DNA from 2 places in the Streptomyces sp. CNT372 genome. Region 2 is predicted to be linked to the other one. Evidence: riboswitches for the same ligand, from Rfam matches in the RefSeq annotation. Region 2 holds a riboswitch; the other holds the start of a gene.
The links. Region 2 has a riboswitch for glycine ahead of gcvT (glycine cleavage system aminomethyltransferase GcvT). Riboswitches for the same ligand answer to the same signal wherever they lie in the genome.
Positions count from the first base shown of each region.

Region 1 (3,971 bases), on a different contig from region 2:
GCTGGTCGAGCCCAGCGTGCGGGCCGCCTACGGCTCGGGCACACAGCGGCTCTACAGCTTCCGGGACGTCGTCGTCCTGAAGATCGTCAAGCGTTTCCTGGACACGGGCGTCGCCCTCCAGAACATCCGCGCGGCGGTGCAGCATCTTCAGCAGCGTGGCCGGGACCTGGAGAGCATGACGCTGATGAGCGACGGCGCCACGGTCTACGAGTGCTCCTCGCCCGACGAGGTCGTGGGGCTCCTCCAGGGCGGCCAGGGGGTCTTCGGGATCGCCGTGGGCGTCGTCCGGCGGGACGTGGAGACGGCCCTCTCGCAGCTGCACGGTGAGCGCGTGGACACCGGCGAGACCCTGGTCGGGAACAACCCCTCGGACGAACTGGCCCGGCGCCGGCGCGACCGCGCCGTCTGACCGGACCGCGCCGTCCGGGCGTGGCAGCGGCGCCGGCCCCGGGCCACAAGCGCGCCGGGGCGGCATACGGCGCCGTCTGTCAGTGGCGTGGTGCAGCATCGGTGGTGTGAGGTCCGCGCCGACGATCCTGCATCTGGACATGGATGCCTTCTACGCCGCAGCCGAGCAGGCGGCGAAGCCCTCGTTGCGCGGCAAGCCCGTGGTCGTCGGGGGCCTCGGCCCGCGGGGTGTGGTCGCCACCGCGTCGTACGAGGCGCGGCGCTTCGGGGTGCACTCCGCGATGCCGATGGCCCAGGCCCGGCGCCTCGCGCCGAACGCGGCCTACCTCGTCCCCCGCTTCACGCTGTACCGCGCGGTCAGCGACCGGGTGATGGAACTCCTCGGGCGTCTGTCGCCGCTGGTCGAGCCGCTCAGCCTCGACGAGGCCTTCGTCGACCTGGAGGCCGGGGGCACGCCCGCCACCCCGGCCGCCGCACGCGCGGCGGGCATCCGGCTGCGCGAGGACATCCGCACCGCGACGGGACTGACCGGCTCGGTCGGACTGGCCGGCTCGAAGATGCTCGCCAAGATCGCCTCCGAGCAGGCCAAGCCCGACGGTCTGGTGCTGATGGAGCCCGGGACCGAACGGGACCGCCTCGCGCCGATGAGCGTCCGGGTGCTGCCCGGGGTCGGCCCGGCCACCGGGGAGCATCTGCGGCGGGCCGGGATGACGACCGTGGCACACCTCGCCGAGGCCGGGGAGGACGAGCTCGTGCGGCTGCTCGGCCGGGCGCACGGGACCGCGCTGTACCGGATGGCCCTCGGGCACGACGACCGGCCCGTGGTCGCCGAGCGGGACGCCAAGTCGGTCTCCGTGGAGGACACCTTCGACACCGATCTCCACGACCGGGTACGGGTGCGCACCGAGGTCGGCCGGCTCGCCGAGCGGTGCGTCCAGCGGCTGCGGGCGGGCGGCCACTCCGGGCGCACCATCGTGCTCAAGGTCCGCCGCTACGACTTCTCCACCCTGACCCGCTCCGAGACCCTGCGCGGCCCGACCGACGACCCCGCGGTGGTGCGGGAGGCGGCCGGGCGGCTGCTGGATTCGGTGGACACCACGGGAGGGGTGCGGCTGCTCGGCGTCGGGGTCACGGGGCTCGCCGACTACACCCAGGAGGACCTGTTCGCCCAGGCTGCCACCGCCGCCGCGGCCGGTGAAGCCGCCGCACCGGAGCCTGCGGGGGAGGCGGAGACGCCCGCGGCGGACGCCGAGGGGCCGGGGCCCCGGGCGGAGGCCGCCGCGGAACCGCACCCCGTACGCCACTGGTCGGCCGGGCAGGACGTCCGGCACGTCGTGTACGGGCCCGGCTGGGTGCAGGGGAGCGGCGTCGGCCGGGTCACCGTCCGCTTCGAACAGCCCGGCTCGCCGCCCGGCAGGGTGCGCACCTTCCGGGTGGACGACGAGGACCTGACCCCGTCCGAACCGCTGCCGCTGGTGGGCGCGGACGGGCCCGAGGGGTGCCGCGGCGGGTCAGTCCTCCTGGCCGGCGACCCGGCCGAAGGACCTGTCGCCGGAGGCGGGTGAGGGGGGCGGGGCGGCCAGATCGAGCCCGTAGTGGTGGTAGAGCTGGAGCTCCTGCTCGGGAGAGAGGTGCCGTCCCACCCTGAAGTCCGGGGCGTCCTTGATCAGGGAGCGCTCGAAGGGGACATGGAGCGCGTTGTCCACGATCTCGCTCGGTTCCAGGGGGACGAACGCGTCCCTGCTGAAGAGGCCCGTGCGGACGGCGGCCCACTCGGGGACGCCGGTGGCGTCGTCCAGGTACACCTCGTCGACGGTGCCGATCTTGTTGCCGTCGCGGTCGAACGCCTTGCGGCCGATCAGGCTGCGCGGATCGATGTCGGTCTGCACGGTCCCTCCAGTGGTCGCAACTGCTCTCCTGTCACTACGAAAGGCCACATCCCGGGTGTCGGCCACTCGGGGGACCCGCGGGCGGCGCTGGTACCCTGGCAGCGGCTGTTGACCCCGCGCGGGAGAGTCCACCGGCGAAACACCGCCGGCGGCGCCGAAGGAGCAAATCCTCCCCGGAATCTCTCAGGCCCCTGTACCGCGCGGACGAGGTCACTCTGGAAAGCAGAGCGGGCGTCGGACGGCATCCGCTCTCACCGACGGTGAAAGCCGGAGCACGTTCCGCGTGCCCCGGTGAAGCTCTCAGGTCGAGATGACAGAGGGGGAGGCCGTCCGGGCATCCGCGTCGCGATGCCCCTCGCAGGTCGTTACCAGACCAGGAGGCCTCCCACATGACCGTCAACCGCATCCCGCTGTCGGAGCTCGAGCGCGGTACCCCGTTCGAGCGGCGCCACATCGGGCCCGACGCCGCCGCGCAGGCCAAGATGCTGGCGCAGGTGGGCTTCGGCTCCCTCGACGAGCTGACCGGCGCCGCGGTACCGGACGTGATCAAGAGCGCCGAGGCGCTCGATCTTCCCGAGGCGCGCAGCGAGGCCGAGGTCCTTGCCGAACTGCGCGAACTCGCCGAACGCAACCGCGTCCTCGCGCCCATGATCGGCCTCGGCTACTACGGCACCTTCACCCCGCCGGTCATCCTGCGGAACGTCATGGAGAACCCCGCCTGGTACACCGCGTACACGCCGTACCAGCCGGAGATCTCGCAGGGCCGGCTGGAGGCGCTGCTCAACTTCCAGACCGTCGTCGCCGACCTCACCGGGCTGCCCACCTCCGGCGCGTCCCTGCTGGACGAGGGCACCGCCGCCGCCGAGGCCATGGCCCTCGCCCGGCGCGTGGGCAAGGTCAAGAAGGGCGTCTTCCTCGTCGACGCCGACACCCTGCCGCAGACGATCGCCGTGATCGAGACGCGCGCCGAGCCCACCGGGGTCGAGGTCGTCGTCGCCGACCTGTCCGAGGGCATCCCCGCCGAGATCGCCGAGCGCGGTGTCTTCGGCGTGCTCCTCCAGTACCCGGGCGCCTCCGGCGCGGTGCGGGACCTCAAGCCGCTCGTCGACCGGGCCCACGAGCTGGGCGCGGTCGTCACCGTCGCCGCCGACCTGCTGGCCCTCACCCTGCTCACCCCGCCCGGCGAGCTGGGCGCGGACATCGCCGTCGGCACCACCCAGCGCTTCGGCGTCCCCATGGGCTTCGGCGGCCCGCACGCCGGCTTCATGGCCGTGCGCGACACCTACGCCCGCTCCCTCCCCGGCCGCCTGGTCGGCGTCTCCGTGGACGCGGACGGCAACAAGGCGTACCGCCTCGCGCTCCAGACCCGTGAGCAGCACATCCGCCGCGAGAAGGCCACCAGCAACATCTGCACCGCGCAGGTCCTGCTCGCCGTGATGGCCGGCATGTACGCGGTCTACCACGGCCCGGAGGGCCTGCGGGCCGTGGCCGAGCGCACCCACCGCTACGCGACCGTCCTCGCGGACGGCCTGCGGGCGGGCGGTGTCGAGGTCGTCCACGACAGCTTCTTCGACACGATCACCCTGCGGGTGCCGGGCCGGGCCGACGACGTGGTCGCCGCCGCCCGCGAGAACGGCGTCAACCTGCGCCGGGTCGACGCCGACCACGTCTCCG
Region 1 is NZ_KB897791.1:8,621-12,591, forward strand. Features, by position in the region: gene C593_RS0125645 (MerR family transcriptional regulator) at 1-409, shown strand, start outside; partial or broken gene C593_RS30515 (DNA polymerase IV) at 516-2,004, shown strand; gene C593_RS0125655 (PRC-barrel domain-containing protein) at 1,920-2,297, opposite strand; glycine riboswitch at 2,407-2,506, shown strand; gene gcvP (aminomethyl-transferring glycine dehydrogenase) at 2,687-3,971, shown strand, end outside.
Region 1: another riboswitch for glycine. It lies ahead of gcvP (aminomethyl-transferring glycine dehydrogenase); the one in region 2 lies ahead of gcvT (glycine cleavage system aminomethyltransferase GcvT).

Region 2 (3,971 bases):
GGCCGCGATCACGTGCTCCAGCGGGCCGCCCTGCTGACCGGGGAAGACCGCCGAGTTGATCTTCTTGGCGAGTTCGGCCGTCGACAGGATCACACCGCCGCGGGGGCCGCCCAGGGTCTTGTGGGTGGTCGTGGTCACGACATGGGCGTGCGGCACCGGGTTCGGGTGCAGGCCCGCCGCGACCAGGCCCGCGAAGTGGGCCATGTCGACCATGAGGAACGCGCCGACCTCGTCCGCGATCCGGCGGAAGGCGGCGAAGTCCAGCTGCCGCGGGTACGCGGACCAGCCGGCGACGATCAGCTTCGGCTTGGACTCCTTGGCGAGCCGCTCGACCTCGGCCATGTCGACCTGTCCGGTGGCGTCGTCCACGTGGTAGGCGACCACGTTGTAGAGCTTGCCGGAGAAGTTGATCTTCATGCCGTGGGTCAGGTGACCACCGTGGGCCAGGTTCAGGCCCATGATCGTGTCGCCCGGCTTCAGCAACGCGAACATCGCGGCCGCGTTGGCCTGCGCGCCCGAGTGGGGCTGCACGTTCGCGTGCTCGGCGCCGAAGAGCTCCTTGATGCGGTCGATCGCGATCTGCTCGACCACGTCGACGTGCTCGCAGCCGCCGTAGTAGCGGCGGCCCGGGTAGCCCTCGGCGTACTTGTTGGTGAGGACGGAGCCCTGCGCCTCCATGACCGCGACCGGAGCGAAGTTCTCCGAGGCGATCATCTCGAGGGTGGACTGCTGACGGTGGAGCTCGGCATCGACGGCGGCGGCGACGTCCGGGTCCAGCTCGTGGAGAGGGGTGTTCAGAAGCGACATAGGGAAGATCCTCAGTTGCCGGAGAACTCGGTGTACTCGTCCGCGGAGAGCAGGTCCTTCGGCTCCTCGCTGACGCGCACCTTGAAGAGCCACCCGCCCTCGAACGGGGCGGTGTTCACCAGGGACGGGTCGTCCACCACGGCCTGGTTCGCCTCGACGACCTCACCCGAGACCGGGGAGTACAGATCGCTGACCGACTTGGTCGACTCCAGCTCGCCGCAGGTCTCGCCCGCGGTCACCGTGTCACCGACCTCCGGGAGCTGCGCGTAGACGACGTCGCCGAGCGCGTTGGCCGCGAACTCGGTGATGCCGACCGTCGACACGCCGTCCTCGGCGGCCGACAGCCACTCGTGCTCCTTGCTGAAGCGAAGCTGCTGGGGGTTGCTCATGACCAGAATTCTCCTGTACGCGGGGGAGTGGTGGTGAACGGGAGGGGAGTGCGGGCGATCACGTCGGGTGCGTACCGGTCCTGTCCGGCACGCGCGGCTGCGGTCACTTCCGGCGCTTGTAGAACGGCAGCGCCACGACCTCGTACGGCTCATGGGTACCGCGGATGTCGACGCCCACGCCCCCCGTGCCCGGTCCGGCGTGCGCGGCGTCCACGTACGCCATGGCGATCGGCTTGCCCAGGGTGGGGCTCGGGGCGCCGGAGGTGACCTCGCCGACCACCTCGCCGCCCGCGACGACGGACATCCCGGCGCGCGGCACCCGGCGGCCCTCGGCGACCAGTCCGACCAGCTTGCGCGGCGGCGCGGCCTCGGCCCGCTCGGCGGCCTTCTCCAGCGCGGCGCGGCCCACGAAGTCACCGGGCTTCTCGAACTTCACGACCCGGCCGAGGCCGGCGTCGAACGGCGTCAGCGCGGTGGTCAGCTCGTGCCCGTACAGCGGCATGCCCGCCTCCAGGCGCAGGGTGTCGCGGCAGGAGAGGCCGCAGGGGATCAGGCCCGCGTCCCGGCCGGCCTCGGTGAGGGCCCCCCACAGCTTCTCGGCGTGCTGCGGGTCGACGAAGAGCTCGAAGCCGTCCTCGCCCGTGTAGCCGGTCCGCGCGATCATCGCCGGGACACCGGCGACCGTGCCCGGCAGGCCCGCGTAGTACTTCAGACCGTCCAGGTCGGCGTCGGTGAGGGAGGCCAGGATGCCGGGGGACTCGGGGCCCTGGATCGCGAGGAGCGCGTAGGCGTCCCGGTCGTCGCGGACCACCGCGTCGAAGCCGGCGGCCCGCTCGGTCAGGGCGTCCAGCACGATCTGGGCGTTGCCCGCGTTGGCGACGACCATGTACTCGGTCTCGCCGGTGCGGTAGACGATCAGGTCGTCGACGATGCCGCCGTCCTCACGGCAGATCATCGTGTAGCGGGCGCGGCCGGGGCCCACGGTGGAGATGTTGCCGACCAGGGCGAAGTCCAGCAGGTCCACGGCCTGGGGGCCGAAGACGGTGATCTCGCCCATGTGGGAGAGGTCGAAGAGGCCGGCCCTGGTGCGCACGGCGGTGTGCTCGTCCCGCTCGCTGGCGTAGCGCAGCGGCATGTCCCAGCCGGCGAAGTCGGTCATGGTCGCGCCCAGCGAGCGATGCAGGGCATCGAGCGCGGTGCGGCGAGGCGAAGTGCTCATAGGTGAAGCTCCCAGGGCATGACGGCGAGGACGATCCTCCCCATCTGTCATCGGAACCTGAGAGGTTCGCCACGACCCCGCGTACGGATGGTCGTCCGTATCCGGGCGGTCGTGACTTGCACCTTGGGTGGAGCCGCCGACGCGGCCCGCTTTTCAGATCTGCCTCATCGCACGCGGTACGGGGCCTGAGAGATTCAAGGGAGGAACTTGCTCCTTCGGCACCCGGGCACAGATGGCCGGGACTCTCCCGCGCGGATTCAAGCGGCCGGTATGCAGTTGGCGCGCACATCATTGCACGCATCGGGGAAGAGTGGGGGCGTGCGGTGCCACGGATCCGGCCCGGGGTGCCCGGCCGGCGCTCCGGGGGCTTCCCGGGGGCCCGGATGAGGCGCACCGTGGCGAAACCGGCGGAATCGCATTACCAGTTCTTTACACTGCGTGAGCAAGCTTGTTGGGCAGGGATGTCACGACCCGGATGAGGGGGAGGGTGATGACGTTGCAGCAGTCCCGTGCATACGCCGCGGCCGCGGGGGTGCCGGCGGGCCGCCGCCCGGACCTGACCGTGCCCGGAGCGGCCGGGGTGCGGGCGCCCGTCCTGCGCGACCTGCGGGAGCGGCCGGGCCGCGTCCCGCGCGTCCTGGAGTTCGCCGCGGGGGACCTCGTCGTCGTCTCCGGCCTGCCCGGCAGCGGCAAGTCGACGCTCATCGGCCGGACCGCGCCCGGCCGGGCGATCGACTCCCAGGACACCCGCGACCGCTGGGACGCACGGATGCCCCGCCGCCTGCCGTACGCGGTCTACCGCCCGCTCGTCCGCCTCGCGCACTACGCGGGGCTGCTGCGCTCCCTGCGCTCCGGGGAGAGCGTGGTCGTCCACGACTGCGGCACCCAGGCGTGGGTGCGCCGGTGGCTGGCCCGGGAGGCGGCCGGGCGGGGGAGAGCCCTGCACCTGGTCCTTCTCGACGTGCCGCCCCGCGTCGCCCGTGACGGCCAGCGCGAACGCGGCCGGGGCGTCTCCGGGTACGCCTTCGCCCGGCACCGGCGGGCGGTGGCCCGGCTGATCGCCGACGCGGAGGCCCGGCGGGGGCCCGCGGGCTGCGCCTCGGTGGTCCTGCTGGACCGGGCGGCGGCGTCGGGGCTGCGTGCGCTGACCTTCACGGCGGGCGCGCCCGCTCCGGAGGCGCCGGCCGCCCCGCCGACCGCGCCGGTGCTCACCGAGGCCCCGGTCACACCTCCGGCCCCGGTCACGCCTCCGGCGCCGGTCACACCTCCGGCCCCGGCTGCCTGAGGAGACGGCTCCCGGCCGGGCCCGGCCGGGAGCGCCCCCGATAAACTCCGCGCGGAGTTCCACGGAACCCCGCGCGGAGTGGGCGTCGCGACGCCGAAGACGAGCCGGACGCCGAGACGGCACCGGGAGACGAGGACGAGCCGGGAGACGAGGACGAGCCGGGCGCCGAAAACGAGCGGACGCCGAAGACGAGCGGACGCCGAGACGGCACCGGGCGCCGAAGACGTGCCGGACGAAGAGACGAGCAGGACGAGCAGATGGACAACCCGCA
Region 2 is NZ_KB897776.1:83,975-87,945, reverse strand. Features, by position in the region: gene glyA (serine hydroxymethyltransferase) at 1-807, opposite strand, end outside; gene gcvH (glycine cleavage system protein GcvH) at 819-1,196, opposite strand; gene gcvT (glycine cleavage system aminomethyltransferase GcvT) at 1,300-2,415, opposite strand; glycine riboswitch at 2,580-2,675, opposite strand; partial or broken gene C593_RS0100345 (AAA family ATPase) at 2,906-3,568, shown strand; gene C593_RS0100340 (enhanced serine sensitivity protein SseB) at 3,958-3,971, shown strand, end outside.